One region of the Psychrobacillus psychrodurans genome, then DNA from elsewhere that is predicted to be linked to it. Evidence: riboswitches for the same ligand, from Rfam matches in the RefSeq annotation. Region 1 holds a riboswitch; each other region holds the start of a gene.
What was found. Region 1 has a riboswitch for S-adenosylmethionine ahead of ACQCPR_RS01175 (O-acetylhomoserine aminocarboxypropyltransferase/cysteine synthase family protein). Riboswitches for the same ligand answer to the same signal wherever they lie in the genome.

Region 1 (4,962 bases):
TTACCTTTTGAGGCAATTTCAGATGCGTTTAAAGCCTTGCCAGACACGCTATTAACTTCTAATGCCACTTTACTCATAGCTTCAGAAATAGTAGAAACATTTTTCTCCACTTCTTCTATAGCCGCTGTTTGTTTTTCTGAACCAACGGAAACTTCTTGCATGGAGGAAGTGATTTGCTGAATTGACGCGCTTGTTTCTTCAGAACTCGCTGATAACTCCTCCGACGTTGCTGCTACTTGCTCAGCATTTTCGCCAATATGAGTAATTAAGGAACGTAAATCCCCAGTCATATTATTAATACCATGAGAGAGCTGTGCAATCTCATCATTGCCTTTAATTTGCAAATGCTCTACTGTTAGATTCCCTTTCGCTACTTCTTCTACAAAGTCGGTAACAGCTTTAATAGGATTTATAATGCGTTTACTTACGAAATAAGCAATTATCGTACCTAATACAATAAAGATCAATGTAATCGATATGGATAACCTAATAATTTGGCTTTCTAGTAAAGTAATGAATGATGCATCCATATCTAATCCTAGAATTATATCTGTATTCTTGAAGGGAATGAAAATAGATTTGTGGGTCCCATACTCATCTGTATAGATGTCACTAATTTTGACTTCCCCTTTGTCAATAGCTTCATTCATTTTTTCATCAAATGTATAAGAGGCATTACGGTCATCCGTATCACTCAATGCAACAATATGTTCAGTTCCATTTGAACGTGAAAGAACATACACATTTTCCACATCGTGGTTCGCTTTTGCTTCATTTAATTTGTCTAGTAATGTACTGTATTGTTCGTCATTATCACTATCAGCACTTACAACTAGATCAGAATCTAGATCGTCAAAAACATCATCAGATACTAATTGTAGTGTAGTTTCGAATTGGTCGATAACGTAATCGTCTATAATTGCTTTAGAGAAGATGAACAATATTAAACTAAAAATGATGGAGAATAGCGCGATCGGTACTATAAAACTTAGAATATATTTATATAACATAGAACTCTTTAGTTTAGTAAATAACTTCATCTTTTACAGCCTCCAATGTAGTGATGGAATGATGAAGGGAATCTACCATTGCTGAGATGTGCTCCACTTCGGTATACGGTGAAATAGAAAAGAATTTCGCTGCTGCAACAGGAACCAGTTCATCTGAATCACAAACTGCTACAGTGCATACACGAGTTGTATCACCGAAAAAGACATCATCACGATGTTTCCCTAACACTTCAAATAGCGATGAATTTAAAGCGTTGATTTCTTTTACTTGTGCCAGTGAATAACGGCCTGCTTGTTCATCTCTCCAATTCAATCCTTTTTCATAATAGCGATAAGCAGTAATAGGTCCGATATTCGATTCATTTACCACATATAATGAAGGAATCTTTATAGCTATTTGCTCCTGGAATGCTAAATTCACACGAACATAATTTGCTAGGAGCTGTTGGTATCCCGTCTTACCAAACGCCAACAATGCAGCATAAATGGCAATCGAACTACCCATACGTGAGCATTCTAACGTATAACCAGTGTGATACGATCCATACCCTCTATTTCCAACATACGGCGTATCAAAATCTTCTAAGTCCAATAAACCTAGATATTTACCTTCCTTCACTAAAAACAGACTCGTTAAGTAAGGAGTTTGTCCAAGCTTTTGGAAATCAAAACATAAACTATCAGCCAATGATATATACTGCATTCGTTCACGAATATGTTGAAGACTTACTAGTACTTCTTGTTCAAAATGTAGAGGGTTATTTTCAAAATCATAATCATTAAAGAATGCATAAAATCCACCAAGTGCAGAATCGGCATGAATATGGATAGGTTTCAAATTATATTTACCTTCGAAAGCTGTGGCCATTTCTTTAATCGCTTTTACATCGTCAATAGCAAAGTTATCTGTTGCACCAGTAGTTGCAACTATATACACAGGAATGCCGCCTTTTTCAATAACTTCCGTTAATCGCATTTCTAGATCTTCCATATCCATAGAATGATCCGTCCCAGCTTTGACACGAACTAGATGATTGCTTCCAATACCAACAGCCTCTACAGACTTCAATAAACTATAATGTGCATTTTCAGATGCAAAACAGTATAAATTATTTGGAACGCCTTCTTCTTTTGCGTTAGGGAACTGTTTTGCTATTGCCATACGCAAGCCACTGAACACAGCGCCTTGTCCGCCCCAAGTTGTGTAACCAAAGCTTTCAGTAAAATCATATCCAACTAGCTTCGACATCATGGAGACCACTTTTACTTCACATTCAGCTGCAGCTGGTCCGTAAACATCCCATAAGTTATTACCATTTAATAATGAGTTAGTTAATAGTCCAAGGACGCCGGGAATACTTGCCATTGGCAAAACATTTGTTACGAAGTTTCGTGTATGATATGGATGACCCTTCATTAAATCAGTCAATTCTCCAACTACTTCGTCCATTCCTTTGCTATTTAGCGGTACTTCGTAATCTTCCATTAACTCTTTATAAAAGTTTGCGGAACGTTCTTGTATCGGTCCAAGCATCGTTTTATTTGGATCTTTCAAAGCATCCATGGATGTTAATATTGTTTCTACGTAGCCTAATAGCTGTTCTCTCTGTTTTCCATTACCATCTTCACTTTGGAAAAGCTGTTGTATATTCTTCATTTTTTCACCCTTCTTGGTCAATATTTACTATAGATAGATATATTTTATAGTCCGTTATACTCCCGTATAGTATATACTTATTAGACTATAAAAGACTAGAAATTTCGTCGCAAATAGAAAATAAAGAATACTTTAGAATATTTGTAATATTTATGCAAGGGGAGATTTTGAAGGGGGGTAAACAAAATATTTTTTAACTTTTCGAAAAAGTGTTGACAAATAGTTTGATAGAAATCTATACTGTGTAACAAGATGGAAAACTAAATCTAAATACTCTTATCAAGAGTGGCGGAGGGAATAGGCCCTACGATGCCCGGCAACCAACAAGTTCTTAACTTGGAAAGGTGCTAAATCCTACAAATTCTAATACGAATTTGGAAGATAAGAGGAGGAACATGCGAATTTGCACCCTCTTCTTAATTGAAGAGGGTTTTTTGTTTGTTCTAATCCTCCTTCGCCTCCATAAGCGTCCATCTAAACTACATTTTAGGAGGAATTCAAATGACAAATCTTCAAAAAGAAACACTACTTTTACATGGTGGCCAACAACCAGATCCAGTGACAGGCTCACGAGCAGTACCTATTCACAAGACTACATCATTCGTTTTCAAAAATACAGAACATGCGCAAAACCTATTTGCTCTTGCGGAAACTGGTAATATCTATTCTCGTATTACGAATCCAACGGTGGATGTTTTTGAACAACGAATTGCATTATTAGAAGGAGGGACAGCAGCAGTTGCACTTTCTTCTGGAATGGCAGCTATTGCATTTTCTATTTTAAATATTGCAGGAGCGGGAGATGAAATTATTGCTGCCGAAAATTTGTATGGTGGTACATTTAATTTATTCGCTCATACATTGCCGAGATATGGAATTACAGTGAAGTTTGTAGATTCAACTAATCCAGAAAATTTCCGAGCAGCAGTTACGGATAAGACAAAAGCGTTTTTTGCAGAAATCATTGGAAACCCTAGCTTAAATGTATTAGATGTTGAAAACGTTGCAGCTATTGCTAACGAAGTAGGAGTTCCATTGTTGGTAGACAGTACTTTTGCTACTCCCTATGGATCGAATCCGATTAAGCATGGTGCACATGTAGTGATTCACTCGGCAACTAAATGGATTGGCGGTCATGGAACAACTATCGGTGGGGTTGTCATAGATGGAGGAAATTTCAATTGGAACTCTGATAAATTCCCTGGATTCACACAGCCGGATGTAACCTACCATGGTTTAAGATACGGAATAGATGTTCCAAGTGTAGCGTTTGCAGTGAAATTACGTGTTCAATTGCTTCGTGATTTTGGTCCAACTCTAAGTCCTGAAGCAGCTTTCTCCTTTCTACAAGGATTAGAAACACTTCATTTACGCGTACCAAAGCACAATGAAAATGCGCAGAAAATTGCGGAGTACTTAGAAAACAATGAAGAAGTGACTTGGGTTAATTACTTAGGTTTAGAAAGTCATCCTTCACATGAGCTTGCTAAAAAATACTTACAGAATGGTTTTGGCTCGATCCTAACTTTTGGGGTTAAAGGTGGTAAAGAAGCAGGACGCAATATTATCGATAATATAGAAATTTGGTCGCATGTAGCTAACGTTGGCGATGCCAAATCACTAATAATCCACCCAGCATCTACAACACATCAGCAGTTAACTCCAGAGGACTTAGTGAAATCGGGAGTTTCAGAAGACTTAATCCGCTTGTCTGTAGGGCTAGAGGCAGTCGAAGATTTACAGACTGCACTCGAAAAGGTACTCCTAGAAAAAACAAATGTCCTCTCTAGGTAGAATTTTATTGATAATTGAGTGAAAATAGGCTACAATGTGTAAAATAGTTCTTCTAATATAACTGCGAATAAATTTTACTAATAAAAGCAAATTGGAACTCAATTGTGCGGATTCATTTGGAGGAGATAGCATGGCGACGATAAAAGCAGCAATCCTAGGTTTCGGAACAGTGGGGCAAGGGATTTACCACATTGTAAATGAAAAAAGAGAAGATCTTAAAAAGTCTTTAGGCTTAGATTTAGAAATTAGTGCGGTTCTCGTAAACAATGTTGGAAAAGAGAGAATAGCTACACCCGGTGTCCTAGTTACTGATAACTTTGAGGATATTATCAATATTCCTGGTCTTCAAGTAGTCTTCGAGGCAATCGTAAATGAGGAACCTGCATATAACTATCTATGTAGAGCAATTGATAAAGGGTGTCACGTTGTAACAGCTAATAAAGTGATGTTTTCCAAGTATAGTATCCCATTGCATGAGCGTGCAAAGTCTCGTGGAGTATT
Region 2 (4,962 bases), 350 kb from region 1:
TCAAGCATTGCAGTACCTACTTGAGAACCTGATCCAAAAACAACATTAGCAACTCCAGGTGGTAAACCAGCTTCCTCGAAGATTTTAGCCATTTCATATGCCATCATAGGAGTTTCCGTTGCCGGTTTCCAAATGAATGCATTTCCAGCAACAATAGCAGGGAATGATTTCCAAGTAGCAATCGCAACCGGAAAGTTCCAAGGTGTAATGAGTCCCACTACCCCAATAGGTGCTCGGACACTCATCGCAAACTTATCTGCAAGTTCAGATGGAGTAGTCTCACCAAACAAACGACGACCTTCTCCAGCCATATATAATGCCATATCAATACCTTCTTGTACTTCTCCACGTCCCTCTTCAATCACTTTTCCCATTTCTTTTGTTAATACTTGAGCTAGATGCTCTTTCTTTTCTTTCATTATTCTACCAATCTCATATAAATAATCTGCACGTTTCGGCGCAGGAACGAGTGCCCATTTTTTTTGAGCTTTCACTGCGGCTTCCACTGCAATATTCACATCTTCCATTGTAGATAGCTTAACCTCTGCAAGTTGTTCCCCATTCGCAGGATTAAACACTGGGGTATACTCCGCTCTACCAACATCCTGCCATTTCCCATCAATAAAATTTGTTAACTTCATTCTATTCCCTCTTTTCACTTTAAAATGTAAACGCTTCCATTAATAATACATTCGATAAGTATTTGTAAATACCTTTAATAATTTAGAATTTTTAGAATGAAACTTTTTACCTTTCATATCGTATAATTGGGTAATAACAATTTAGGAGGAGCATGATTATGAATAACCATGAAATAGACTACAAACTATATGGAGACGATATGCAATTTGTAGAAATTGAATTGGATCCAAAAGAAACTGTTGTTGCAGAAGCAGGCAGCTTAATGATGATGGAAGACGGTATTTCAATGGAAACTATTTTCGGCGATGGCTCATCAGGATCTGGTGGTAGCAGTGGCGGACTTATGGGTAAATTAATGGGTGCAGGTAAACGTATGCTTACTGGAGAGAGTTTATTCATGACAACATTCACCAATACTGGTAGTGGCAAAAAACATGTCTACTTCGCATCACCTTACCCTGGAAAGATTATTCCTATGGACTTAAGCCAATACCGCGGAAAAATTATTTGTCAAAAGGATGCATTTCTAGCAGCAGCTAAAGGGGTTACGATTGGCATTGAATTTCAACGTAAGCTAGGAGCAGGTTTCTTTGGTGGTGAGGGTTTCATTATGCAAAAACTTGAGGGTGATGGCCTTGCTTTCGTGCATGCAGGGGGAACTATTCATAGAAAATCACTACAGCAAGGCGAGGTTTTACGAGTAGATACTGGATGTCTCGTAGCAATGACTGCGGATGTAGATTACAATATCGAAATGGTCAAGGGAGTTAAAACAGCCTTATTTGGTGGAGAAGGATTATTTTTTGCTACCCTTCGTGGTCCTGGTACCGTATGGATTCAATCACTTCCATTTAGCAGATTAGCTAGTAAAGTATTTGCTGCTGCCCCTCAAACACCAGGTGGTGGTTCAAAAGGTGAAGGCAGTATAGCAGGAGGATTATTTGACCTACTGGGTGGAAAATAGAAACAGATATTGAACAATGTCTGCTGATGTTTTAGTTATAGTGAAAAGAAAAAACGCTTAGACAAAATATGTCTGAGCGTTTTTGTTAGTTATTTTGTACTTACAACAGCTTTTGCTTGAGCTTTTCCATCTTGAGATTCATGTAATTTTACCATTGCAAAACGGGCAATAGGTTGAATTACTAAGCTTTCTGCAATAAGTACGATTGCGAAGTTACGCGGCCAATTCGTTAACCAGTTGCTGAAGATTTCCATTCTAAAGCCATTTCCTATAATATCACCAATAAGTGTCATAGCTGCAGACATCCCTAATACGGTAAAAAGAATTCGGAATAAAATTTTGGAGTTGAAGCTATCCGTAGGCTTAGTGAATTTTTTAACTAGTGCTTCTGCAATACGTCCAAAAATAGTTGGTTCAATAATCATAACAATAACCCAAATAATCGGTAGCGCTTTTAAGATGGTTAAAGCAACTTCTCCGTTAAATTCTCCAAAAGAGAGAATGATATTTAAGGAGGTCATGAATATAACCGTAAGTGTTGAGATAATTGTGCCGAATAATAGGCCTTCCTTTGCATTTCTTGGTAGTCTGTTTTCTTGATGCATTTTTTTCTTCCTCTCAAAGTTTAGTAAAGACCTTCGCTTTAAATTCCATTTTTTATAGCTTCTCCAACAAGTTCGGTAATAGTTCTGCAATTGTTTTTAAAGGATTCGTAGATTGTTTCGTTAAACAAAGCATCATGGCCCCTTCAATCGAAGCAGTCAACAATAACGATACAGAGACAGCTGTTTCATCCGAAAAACCATCGGATAATAGCTTAGCACAGTAGATGCGTTCAATATTTTCATATAACTCACTGCACGCTTTGCGAACTGGTTCACTCATTGTTGCCATTTCACTAACAATACTGCTAAATGTATAGCCAGTAATAGTACCTCTTTTTTCAAAGCTATTTATTAAAGTATCAATCGTTGAAATTATGGCGTCCTTAGTTGTAAGATGCTTACTAAAAATAGCTTCAATATCTGTGGTTATGTCTTCTTTTAAAGCGTGTAAACAAGTTATCAAGAGTTCTTCTTTGCCATCTGGAAAGTGATGATAAAGAGCACCCTTTGAAACATTACTAGCTTTTAAAATTTCATTGAGTCCTACAGTTTTGTAACCTTTTTCCTGAAAAAGAATTGTAGCAGTTTCAATCAAGAGTGATTTAGTATCCATAGCTATTCCTCCTAACATACCAACGGGTCTGTTTGTAATTATAACAAATTTTAAGCTACATTCTAATATTTTGTTTATTTAATAAAAGACCAGCATTATGAGCCCATCTCTGCAATGAATCTGCAGATTGTTTATGCCCCTCCTCCATACCCTTCATATAATATGTAAAGGGACATTGCTTCTTGGAGTTCCTACATTATAGGATGGGAGGTGTGGATGTTGGATTCTTCTACAGGATTATGGGTTGGTTTGTTGGGTATAGTCTTAGGGGTACTTGGTTTCTTTTATGCTCCCCTTTGGCTAGGTGCTGGTGCAGTTCTGTTAGGACTGGTAGCTTTAGCTTATTCTCACAAGTTAGTTGTAGGGTGGATATCTTTAATACTCGGAGTAATTGTTTTAATACTGACATTTATGTCATAACTTGAAACAAAAAAACGTATTGTATTAATAGCCACTAAGTGTTAAGATTATTTAAATTTAAAATTTTGATAATTTCATATATTTTTTCTTATCCAGAGAGACGGAGGGATTGGCCCTTAGATGTCTCAGCAACCAGCCACGCTTAGGTATGGTGCTAATTCCAATAGACGTATGACGTCTTGAAGATAAGAAGACAAACTTCGATATTTACTTGAGGGTTCTCTTCTTATTAGAGAATCCTCTTTTTTATTTTAATTGTAAAGGATGAAAAATTATGCCAAAAAACAGTATTGATACACAGTTAGTTCAATTGGGAAATCATAGTGATGAAAAAACCGGGGCGGTAAATCCCCCCATTTATCTCTCCACAGCATACAAACACAATGGGATTGGGCAGTCTACAGGATACGACTACACACGAACTAAGAACCCGACACGAGCTATTTTAGAGGAAGGAATTGCAAAGTTAGAAGGTGGAGACGCTGGCTTTGCCTGTAGTTCTGGTATGGCTGCAATACAATTGGTTTTATCTCTTTTTAAGTCAGGAGATGAGTTAATTGCTCCTGATGATTTGTATGGTGGTACATACCGATTATTCAACCAGTACGCAGATTCATATAATATCCGTACTACTTATACAAAATTTGAATCAGCTGAAGAAGTAAAAGCATTAATAACAGAAAATACAAAAGCCTTATTTATCGAAACACCCACTAACCCTTTAATGCAGGAAATAGACATACAGCTATTTGCGGATATAGCAGAAGAGCATAATCTATTGTTAATCGTAGACAATACATTCTTAACCCCTTATTTACAGCGACCTATTGAATTGGGTGCCCATATTGTCATCCATAGTGGCACAAAATATATTGGGGGACATAACGATGTACTTGCAGGATTGGTGGTCACAAAAGGTACTGAGCTAAGTGAACAATTGCAAGTCAACCATAATGCTGCAGGTGCTGTCCTTTCTCCTTTCGATTCTTGGTTGTTAATAAGAGGATTAAAAACACTTCATCTACGTATGAAGCAGCATGATTTAAATGCAAAAAGAATTACTGAATTTTTAATACAGGAACCTGCTGTTAAGGATGTATTATATCCAGGGGTTGGCGGGATGTTATCCTTCCGTTTACAAAAAAGCGAATGGGTGGCTCCTTTCCTAAAGAATTTGAGACTGATTGTATTTGCTGAAAGTCTTGGTGGTGTAGAGAGCTTTATCACGTATCCTACTACACAAACACATGCCGATATACCTGAAGAGGAACGGAATGCACGAGGCGTTGATAATAGTCTCCTTCGTTTTTCGGTTGGGATTGAAGAAGTAGAAGATTTAATCGCAGATTTAAAACAAGTATTAAATACATTAGAAAAGCGAGGTCATAATTAATGAGTGATTACAAAGAGTCGTTGGAGACTAGTATAATTGTTGCCTCTACACGCGGAGATTCGGAGATAAAAACTGGATCTGTAAATGTTCCTATCTATTTATCCTCCACTTTCCATCAAGAAAGCTTTGATGATTTTGGACCTTATGACTATAGTCGATCGGGAAATCCTACGAGAGATGCACTCGAAAAAACGATTGCTGAATTAGAGGGGGGTACTAGAGGATTGGCATTTGCATCAGGAATTGCGGCAATTTCTTCTGCATTTATGCTTTTGTCTTCAGGCGATCATATCGTTATTACAGAAGACGTATACGGTGGAACCTT
Region 3 (4,962 bases), 920 kb from region 1:
GGCCATTTTTTTATGAGGAAAATTGAATAGTAGCTTATTTGGTGAAATTTACATTTTCTTTTGTTGTGCTACGATTCAATTGGAGGTGAAGTATGCTTAAAGTAATGGATTCTTGCGAATATAATTTAATTGGTCTACAAATGTTAGCAAAAAGATTGAATGATACACATCCTCAAAAGGAGATAATCTTAGCTAAAGAAAAGGCAGCAAGAGCTGGACTGCAAGGTGAACGTAGAATAAGTGAAGTTTTTGCGAAATATACATTTCCTTTTGAATACTTTTTCGTTGAAAATATCGGATTAAATTCAAACGGTAAGTTCCAAATAGATGCTATTTTTCTTACTCCCTATTTCTTAGTAATTCTCGAAAGTAAAAATATAAGTGGGAAGTTATTTTTCAAACAAAACCCTGCGCAGTTAGAGCGCGAAACACCCAATGGTAAAGTCGATGTTTTTGAAAGCCCAGAAATTCAGTTATCGCGAAATATTCAATTACTACAAGAATGGCTGGGGAATCATGGGCTGACAATCCCAATATACGGTGTTATTGTTCTTAGCAATCCAAAAGTGAGAGTAATTGAACCACCGAAAAAACTTAGTGCTATTCTCCCGCAAACCATCCCAGTATATTTACGTAATCTTCCCCGCGAAAATGTATATTTTGATTCTGAAAAAATGAAAAAATTTGAAAATCAAATAAAAGTAGGTCAACAAACTTATATTCCTTTTCCAATGTGCACACGCTGGGGTATTAATCCTGAAAATTTAAGAAGCGGTGTCCAGTGTGAAAGCTGTAATTTTCATGGAATGGAAAAAAGAAAAAATGGCTGGACTTGTCCTCGTTGTGGTTATTTTGATAAGCTCGGACATGAAAGGGCCATAAGGGATTGGTTTATGCTGATTAGCGATACTATAACTAATAAACAATGTAGAGACTTTCTACATTTAGAATCAAAATATATCGCGCACAGAATCTTGCAATCAATGAATTTAACCAAGATAGGAACATCCAGAAACACTAAGTATAAATGGATATGGTAAAGAACCTGTGCATATACTGAAAAAGATAGAAAAAGAGAGAATCGCTAGAATGTAGCGGAGAATCACTAGAATGTAGTGGAGAATCGCTAGAATGAAGCGGAGAATCGCTAGAATGTAGTGGAGAATCGCTAGAATGTAGTGGAGAATCGCTAGAATGTAGTGGAGAATCGCTAGAATGTAGTGGAGAATCGCTAGAATGTAGTGGAGAATCGCTAGAATGTAGTGGAGAATCGCTAGAATGTAGTGGAGAATCACTAGAATGAAGCGAAGAATCGCTAGAATGAAGAAGAAAATCACTTAAATAGGATAAATAAACACTTAGCGAAGTGTATAGAAAATTCAAAACACATCTTGACGCTTTAGTGGAATAAAGGTACGATATGTTTAATTAAAAAATTGAATAATGAAATTCTTATCAAGAGAAGCCGAGGGACTGGCCCTACGAAGCTTCAGCAACCAGCCAATTAATTGGTCAGGTGCTAAATCCAGCAGACTTTACAAAGTCTGAAAGATGAGAAGGTGGTATCTAGCATACTCGTAAAGCCTTCTTTTCATGGAAGGCTTTTTTATATGGAGAGGATGGATACAAATGAGGTTATTAGAGAAATTACAGTCGTCTATACTGACAGCGGATGGGGCAATGGGTACGCTACTTTATTCGTACGGAATTGACTATTGCAATGAGGAATTAAACATTCAAAAGCCGGAAATTATTGAGAAGATACATCAGGATTATATTGAGGCCGGAGCAGATATTATTCAAACGAATACGTATGGAGCGAATGCCATTAAATTGGCGCGTTACGGGCTAGAAAACCAACTGAAAGAAATAAATGAAGCGGCTATCCAAATTGCTAAAAGAGCTGCTGCACCGGGCAACCAATTTGTCCTCGGTACGATTGGGGGCATTCGAGGAATTCGGAAAAGTGATGCCACTCTCGATGAGATTATCCATTCACTTGATCAGCAAGCCATCCAACTGTTAGCGGGAGATCCAGATGGTTTATTACTCGAAACCTATTATGACTTGGAAGAATTAAAGACTACTGTGACTTATCTTCGTACCTTAACTGATATACCAATTATAGCCCAAGTATCCATGCATGAGCCCGGTATTCTTCAAAATGGCTTACCACTTAATGATGCTCTACTTCAGCTTGAAGCAATTGGGGCGAACATAGTTGGAGTCAACTGTCGACTAGGTCCCCATCATACAATTCAAGCATTTGAAGGAGTAAACCTTCCGAATAAGGCTTTTCTCTCTGCTTATCCAAATGCGAGTTTACTGGATATAGATGAAGGGCGAATTGTCTATGAGTCCGATGCTGAATATTTTGGAAAAGCGGCGTTATATCTTAGGGATGCTGGAGTACGACTAATAGGAGGTTGCTGCGGGACGACACCAAAGCATATCGAAGCAGTAAAAAAACATATTGGTCATTTAGCACCGATTACGAGTAAGGTTGTTGAAAACAGAAAGCCGATTATTATTCAAGACGCCAAGCCGACTAACACACTGGCTCTCCATGAAAAAGCAAAAACAGAAAGGACGATTATTGTTGAGCTAGACACTCCTCGTCACCTTGACACGACTACATTCATGGAAGGTTCGGAAAAACTATATGCTGCTGGAATTGATGCAGTGACAATGGCGGATAACTCATTAGCCTCCCCGCGTATTAGTAATATGGCAATGGGCTCGATGTTAAAGCACCAAAAAAATATTAGACCGCTTGCTCATATTACATGCCGTGATCGTAATTTAATCGGTCTTCAATCTCATTTAATGGGGCTGGATGCGCTTGGAATCCATGATATTCTTGCTGTAACAGGAGACCCGACGAAAATTGGTGATTTCCCTGGAGCAACAAGTGTTTATGATGTATCAAGCCTAGAATTGATACAACTAATCAAACAATTAAACGAAGGTATTTCTTTCTCAGGAAAGTCACTACGAAAAAAAGCTAATTTCTCCGTAGCTGCTGCTTTTAATCCGAACGTTCGTGTTCTGGACCGTGCAGTGAAGCGACTAGAGAAGAAAATAGAATGTGGAGCAGATTATTTCATCACACAACCTGTCTACTCGAAAGATAAAATTCATGAAATTTATGAAGCGACTAAGCATTTATCAACCCCTATTTTCATTGGAATTATGCCACTGACTAATAGTCGTAATTCAGAATTCCTTCACAATGAAGTGCCAGGTATAAAATTGTCCGAAGAGGTACTGGAGCGTATGCGTTTATGTGGAGATGATAGAGAGCTAGCTACTGCAGAAGGTATCCAAATTTCAAAGGAATTAATAGATACAGCAGCGAAGCTATTCAACGGTATTTATATAATTACGCCATTTTTCCGATACGATATGTCTCTTGAATTAATTCATTATATTCAAGAGATTGATCGAAAGAAAGAGAGAGGGTTCAGCTATGTCCAAACATCTAATTGAGCAACAACTCCAGGAAAGAATACTAATTATTGACGGTGCAATGGGAACGATGATTCAAAATGCAGATCTTAATCCCGAAGATTTCGGAGGGGATGAATACGACGGTTGTAATGAGTATTTAAATATAGTAAAACCGGATGTTATTGAACACGTCCATCGTGAATATTTAGCTGCTGGAGCTGATATTATTTGTACGAATACATTTGGTGGGACTCCTGTCGTGTTAAATGAATATGATCTCGGTAATCAAGCACATGATATTAACTTTCGAGCAGCCCAGCTAGCTAAAATATGTGCAGAGGAATTTTCTACTTCGGATTGGCCGAGATTTGTAGCGGGGGCAATTGGACCGACGACAAAAACATTATCAGTCACAGGTGGTATCACATTCGATGAACTTACGAACGACTTTTATGTGCAAGCAAAGGCTTTAGTAGAAGGTGGAGTAGATGTTATCTTACTGGAAACTAGTCAAGATATGCTGAATGTGAAGGCTGCAACAATAGGTATCAAACAGGCGTTTAAGGAATTGAATAAAGAGCTACCTATTATGATTTCAGGAACCATTGAACCAATGGGAACGACACTTGCAGGGCAAAGTATCGAAGCGTTCTATATTTCAATCGAGCATATTAAACCACTTTCGGTAGGCTTAAATTGTGCGACAGGACCAGAATTTATGACAGATCATATCCGCTCGTTATCTGAGTTGTCGGATGGATATGTGAGCTGTTATCCAAATGCCGGCTTACCAGATGAAGAAGGGCATTACCATGAATCTCCAGAATCACTCTCTAAAAAGCTAAGAGGCTTTGCCGAAAAGGGATGGTTGAATGTTGTGGGTGGATGCTGTGGAACGACCCCTGCTCATATTCGAGCAGTCCGAGAAGCAGTACAAGATCTTGCTCCACGTAAACCGGTAGAGTCGGGTCGACAAGGGCATGTTGTTTCTGGAATTGAGCCTCTTCAATATGATGAGTCAATGCGTCCTTTATTTATAGGGGAGCGTACGAATGTAATAGGTTCTCGGAAGTTTAAACGTTTAATCGTGGATGAAAAGTTTGAAGAAGCATCTGAAATTGCGCGAGCACAGGTTAAAGGTGGAGCTCATGTTATTGATATTTGCCTCGCAAATCCCGACCGCGATGAACTAGAGGATATGACTAACTTCATGAAAGAGGTCGTGAAAAAAGTTAAAGTACCACTTGTTATTGATTCGACAGATGAAAAAGTAATAGAAGTAGCACTTAAATATTCCCAAGGAAAAGCAATCATCAATTCCATTAACTTAGAGGACGGGGAAGAGCGATTTGAAGCAGTAATGCCTCTAGTGAAAAAGTACGGTGCGGCAGTAGTAGTTGGAACAATTGATGAAGTAGGAATGGCAGTGACAAGGGAGAGGAAGTTAGAAATCGCAGAACGTTCCTATGATTTACTAGTAAATAAATGGGGACTTGCACCAGAAGATATAAT
Region 4 (4,962 bases), 1.5 Mb from region 1:
AGTCTTAAAATGTTCTTCAACTAACAACATAGCAAATATATTATCATTAATAATCATGCTTGCTGCAAGCTCATTGGTAAACTGAGCATTGAATTCAAACCCCAATTTAGAGAAAAACGCCTTAGACTTATTTAAATCTTTTACTGCTAAATTTACGAATATCTTATCAGCCTGAAACCCCATGTTACTCACCTCTACTATAGTATTGTCATTTACTTTATAATTCTCTATTCCACAAATGAATTCCTTCCAAGAATAAAAATATTTTATAGAATCCGTAATGCGACATAAGTGGCTAGCTTTTCTTCTTCAATTAATCTGCTGTGGTTGTTAAAGTGAATATTTCAATACCACCTCACGGAAAATCAACACTTTCTTTTTAACATAGCCAAAATAAAAAAGAACCTGCTAATAAAAACAATTTGTTTATTAGCAGGTTCTATATAATTTATTGTTTCCCAAAAGATGCAGGCATTAGAACAGCGATCACTTCACCACGAGCGCAGAGAACTTCTCCTGCAAATACTTCTGTAGTAACTTTGAATTTTTTAGGATGAATTTCTTCTACATGGCCAATTGCTTTTAGAACAATTTTCTGCGGAGTTGGTTTTAGGAAATCTACATGCAAGGAACCAGTAACAAAGCGAGGTGGTGTTTCTCCACTACCTGGTTCAAATCCATTCTTTCGATGTAGAGCAAGCGATGCAGAACCTGTACCATGACAGTCGACTAATGCCCCAATTAGCCCGCCATATACGAAACCAGGTATCGCTATATGCTCTTCCTTCGGTTCATAAATAGTTACTGTTTGCTCTCCATCCCATACTGTACGAAAGTGATGCCCTTCTTTGTTCATTCTCCCACAACCATAACACCAAGCAAAATCCTCCGGGTACTCATCTTGAATCGCGCGAATTATTTCTACCATTTTAATTCCCCCTTTAGAAAACCATACAAAAAAGCTATCTGTACGTCAATACAGATAGCACTATATCTTTTAATATAGGTCCACTCTACGGTCTTTAAAAACCGGAATCCTTTTTCTTACTTCTTCCACATCATCCATGTTTACATCTACTAAACCTATTGTTTCTTCATCAGCTCCAACCCAAAGAACCTCGCCCCATGGTGCGATTACCATCGAATTTCCGTTAAATGAATTGTTAGGATCTTCTCCGACCCGGTTTACTGCAACGATGAAACATTGATTTTCAATCGCCCGAGCTTGTAATAATATTTTCCAATGATCAACTCTAGTAGCCGGCCATTGAGCAGGTACAAAAATAATTTTCGCTCCTGCCAATGAATGGGCACGGAACCACTCTGGAAAACGTAAATCATAACAGATAACGCCCCCCATTTCGACATCATTCAGCGTGAAGATATTTTTGCTTGTTCCTGCCTCTAAGTATAGATGCTCATCCATTAATTTAAACAAATGCGCTTTATCATATTCAGCAATCAGCTCTCCAATATTATTTACTACGTACATCGTATTAAAGAAATGGTTGTTTTTTTGGGTTGAAACGGAGCCTCCAATAATATGAATATGTAACTCACTAGCTAACCGAGTTAGGAGATTTCTAGTTTCTTCTCCGTTTACATCAGCTGTTACATCAAGTTTTGTTAAGTCATAACCAGTATTCCACATTTCAGGCAGTACGACGATTTCTGCATTTAACATCGCTGCTTTCCGAATCTTTTCTTCTACTTTTCTAAAATTTTCTTTTGGGTTACCAAAAGCTATATTTAATTGGACACATGCAATTCTCATTTTTGACACCCCTATAGACATAATAATAAAAAGGTTATAAGATTTGACTAACAAATGCAACTTATTAGAAAACGAGGTTACGAACATGGAATTTTCAAACCGTTTAAAAAATCTACCTTCACAGTTTTTTGCTACACTAGTAAAAAAAGTTGGAGACGCAGTTTTAGAAGGTAGAGATGTGATTAATCTTGGACAAGGTAATCCTGATCAGCCTACTCCTGAGCATATTGTACAAGCACTGCAGGAAGCGGCAGCCAATCCATTAAACCACAAGTATAGTCCATTTCGTGGAACTGGAGAATTTAAAAAAGCGGCAGCCAATTTCTATAAACGAGAATATAATGTTGACATTGACCCTGAAACTGAAGTAGCGATATTATTTGGCACTAAAATTGGCTTAGTAGAGCTCCCGTTGGCACTGATGAATGAAAATGATTTAATGCTACTTCCTGACCCAGGCTATCCTGATTATTTATCTGGGGTAGGACTTGCTAATGTAGCGTTTGACACGATGCCATTACTCAAGGAAAATAATTTCCTTCCTGATTACAGTTCCTTAACAGAGGAGCAAAAACAAAAAGCTAAACTTATGTACTTAAACTATCCAAATAACCCCACTGGCGCTATCGCTAATTTAGAATTTTTCCAAGAAACTGTTTCGTTGGCAAAAGAAAAGGACATTGCCATTGTCCATGATTTTGCATATGGTGGAATAGGTTTTGATGGAGAGAAGCCAATTAGTTTCTTACAAGCTGATGGTGCAAAAGACGTAGGTATTGAAATGTACACATTGTCCAAAACGTATAATATGGCTGGCTGGAGAGTTGGTTTTGCTGTTGGGAACGCTAAAATTATTGAAGCTATAAATATAATTCAAGACCACTTATTTGTTAGTCTCTTCCCTGCCATACAGGATGCTGCAACGGTTGCACTCAATGATAGTCAAGAATGTGTAAAGGAATTAGTGGATTTATATGAGGGCAGACGAAATGCTCTTATTGAATCTTGTAACAGTATTGGTTGGCAGGTGAATGCACCAAAAGGTTCCTTTTTCGCATGGTTACCTGTTCCCGATAATTTTACAAGTGAAGCTTTTGCAGATTTACTTTTGAACGAAGCCGATGTAGCAGTTGCTGCTGGCAATGGGTTTGGTGGATACGGCGAAGGGTATGTTCGCGTGGGTTTATTAGTAGATGAAGATCGATTAAGAGAAGCAATTACACGCATTGGAAAGCTTAGTTTATTTTAAAAAATTGCAGCCCTTTAATGTAGGGCTGCAATTTTCATTTATTTAGCTGATTAGGTTTTTCTTTATTTGTTTCTACAGGATAAAACTGATTAGCTCCAGTTTCTTCGTCAAACTGTCTCTTAAACTCCATATCAACAGTTTCTGCCAACACTAGGTCTACTGTAATAACAGGATTTTCACCTTTAATAAAATGACCACCAAAAATTTTGCCATTTTGGTCACATATTGTACCGTGGAAATGCGTTTCAAATTGATCATCTCTTTGGCATACAACTCCTGTACCCTGCAAGAACTCAATTGGCCCCTCTTTCACCACAAGATTATTGTATCCTACACCTATAGGGGAATCTTCATTTGGTACTAAATACACAAATCCACATCTTTGAAAACTACCAAAACAACTAAGAATTGTAGCTGATTGAATTCCATTTACTTTACACAATTCCTCTATCCCTTCCAGCAGATCAGTTCCATAAATTAAACGTGCGCTCACTATCTTCCCTAGCTGCCCTACAGCATAATTTGCTCTAATTTTTGACAACGCTTACACACTCCCTATGTATAATTATTTATTGTTATTAAACATAAACTAATTCGAATGATATATGCAACTATAAAAAAAGTCTGTTGACTTTAATAATTTGATGTAGTAAATTATATTTTATGAACTGTTGGAAAACTTAATAGCTGATATCTCTTATCAAGAGTAGCTGAGGGACTGGCCCGATGAAGCTCGGCAACCATCCATATATTTTTTGTATATGGAAAGGTGCTAAATCCTGCAAAACATTTTGTTTTGATAGATAAGAGAGGACAAACGTATGTATGCGCCTCTCTTTCTACTGGAAGAGAGGCTTTTTATATTTATACAACGTTCTTAATAATTATTCGGAGGAATGACAAATGAAAAAGATTGGATTTTTATTATCAACGGTATTATTAACTGGAACTCTTGCAGCTTGTGGGTCTGACGCTGCGTCAGAAGCTAAAGCAATCAATGAAGACAAAATAGTAGTAGGAGTAACTGCCGGACCACATGAACAAATTGTAGAAGTAGCTGCAGAAGTAGCAGCTAAAGATGGTTTAGAAGTAGAACTTAAAGTATTCTCTGATTATATTCTACCTAACACTGCATTATCAGAAGGTGATTTAGATGCGAATAGCTATCAACACGAACCTTTCCTAGACACGTTTAACGAGGATCACAGTACTGACTTAGTACCAGTAGGAAAAACAATTTTAAATCCAATGGGTGTATATTCAGAAAAATACAAGTCAATTGATGATCTACCAGACGGTGCAACTTTTGGTTTGCCAAATGATCCAACGAATGGCGCGCGTGCACTATACATTTTAGAAGAACATGGCTACATCAAAATTAAAGAAGACAAAAGAGAAACAGCTAGTATTTATGACATTGAAGAAAATCCAAAAAACTTGGAATTTATTGAACTAGAAGCTGCTCAAATACCAAAACAATTAAGTGAAGTAGATGCAGCTGCCATTAATACAAACTTTGCACTTGAAGCAGGAATTAGCCCAAAAGAGGATTCTATATTATTAGAGTCTTCTAACTCACCTTATGTAAACTTTGTTGTTGTTCGTGCGGAAAATAAAGATGATCCAACGATTCAAAAATTTGTAAAAGCATATCAATCGGAAGAAGTACGAAAGTTTATCGAAGAAGAGTTTAAAGGTTCTGTATTAGCTAGCTGGGACGAATAATGGACTTGAAAACGTTACCGACTTCGGTAGCGTTTTCTTTAGAAAGGAAGATAGTAAATGATTGAGTTAGAAAATGTATCGAAAGAATTTAAAAGCAAGAGTGGAATAGTAAAGGCAGTAAACCAAGTAAATATTCAGGTTAATAAAGGAGAAATTCATGGAGTCATTGGATATAGCGGTGCTGGTAAAAGTACACTGATTCGATGCGTAAATT

Region 2: linked by a shared signal. The riboswitch ahead of ACQCPR_RS02845 (methionine biosynthesis PLP-dependent protein) and the one ahead of ACQCPR_RS01175 (O-acetylhomoserine aminocarboxypropyltransferase/cysteine synthase family protein) in region 1 are both predicted to bind S-adenosylmethionine.
Region 3: linked by a shared signal. The riboswitch ahead of ACQCPR_RS16355 (bifunctional homocysteine S-methyltransferase/methylenetetrahydrofolate reductase) and the one ahead of ACQCPR_RS01175 (O-acetylhomoserine aminocarboxypropyltransferase/cysteine synthase family protein) in region 1 are both predicted to bind S-adenosylmethionine.
Region 4: linked by a shared signal. The riboswitch ahead of ACQCPR_RS08325 (MetQ/NlpA family ABC transporter substrate-binding protein) and the one ahead of ACQCPR_RS01175 (O-acetylhomoserine aminocarboxypropyltransferase/cysteine synthase family protein) in region 1 are both predicted to bind S-adenosylmethionine.

The regions. Positions count from the first base shown of each region.
Region 1 is NZ_CP189791.1:225,965-230,926, forward strand. Features, by position in the region: gene ACQCPR_RS01165 (methyl-accepting chemotaxis protein) at 1-1,040, opposite strand, end outside; gene ACQCPR_RS01170 (pyridoxal phosphate-dependent decarboxylase family protein) at 1,024-2,667, opposite strand; SAM riboswitch class I at 2,941-3,055, shown strand; gene ACQCPR_RS01175 (O-acetylhomoserine aminocarboxypropyltransferase/cysteine synthase family protein) at 3,169-4,461, shown strand; gene ACQCPR_RS01180 (homoserine dehydrogenase) at 4,592-4,962, shown strand, end outside.
Region 2 is NZ_CP189791.1:576,889-581,850, reverse strand. Features, by position in the region: gene ACQCPR_RS02870 (aldehyde dehydrogenase family protein) at 1-641, opposite strand, end outside; gene ACQCPR_RS02865 (TIGR00266 family protein) at 800-1,606, shown strand; gene ACQCPR_RS02860 (DUF2798 domain-containing protein) at 1,696-2,211, opposite strand; gene ACQCPR_RS02855 (TetR/AcrR family transcriptional regulator) at 2,264-2,824, opposite strand; gene ACQCPR_RS02850 (C4-dicarboxylate ABC transporter) at 3,044-3,244, shown strand; SAM riboswitch class I at 3,330-3,436, shown strand; gene ACQCPR_RS02845 (methionine biosynthesis PLP-dependent protein) at 3,519-4,637, shown strand; gene metC (cystathionine beta-lyase) at 4,637-4,962, shown strand, end outside.
Region 3 is NZ_CP189791.1:3,316,542-3,321,503, reverse strand. Features, by position in the region: gene ACQCPR_RS16360 (NERD domain-containing protein) at 93-1,040, shown strand; SAM riboswitch class I at 1,450-1,558, shown strand; gene ACQCPR_RS16355 (bifunctional homocysteine S-methyltransferase/methylenetetrahydrofolate reductase) at 1,630-3,489, shown strand; gene metH (methionine synthase) at 3,470-4,962, shown strand, end outside.
Region 4 is NZ_CP189791.1:1,769,449-1,774,410, reverse strand. Features, by position in the region: partial or broken gene ACQCPR_RS08350 (VOC family protein) at 1-183, opposite strand, end outside; gene ACQCPR_RS08345 (PaaI family thioesterase) at 449-928, opposite strand; gene ACQCPR_RS08340 (carbon-nitrogen family hydrolase) at 998-1,774, opposite strand; gene ACQCPR_RS08335 (pyridoxal phosphate-dependent aminotransferase) at 1,860-3,023, shown strand; gene ACQCPR_RS08330 (PPC domain-containing DNA-binding protein) at 3,058-3,564, opposite strand; SAM riboswitch class I at 3,718-3,833, shown strand; gene ACQCPR_RS08325 (MetQ/NlpA family ABC transporter substrate-binding protein) at 3,927-4,748, shown strand; gene ACQCPR_RS08320 (methionine ABC transporter ATP-binding protein) at 4,806-4,962, shown strand, end outside.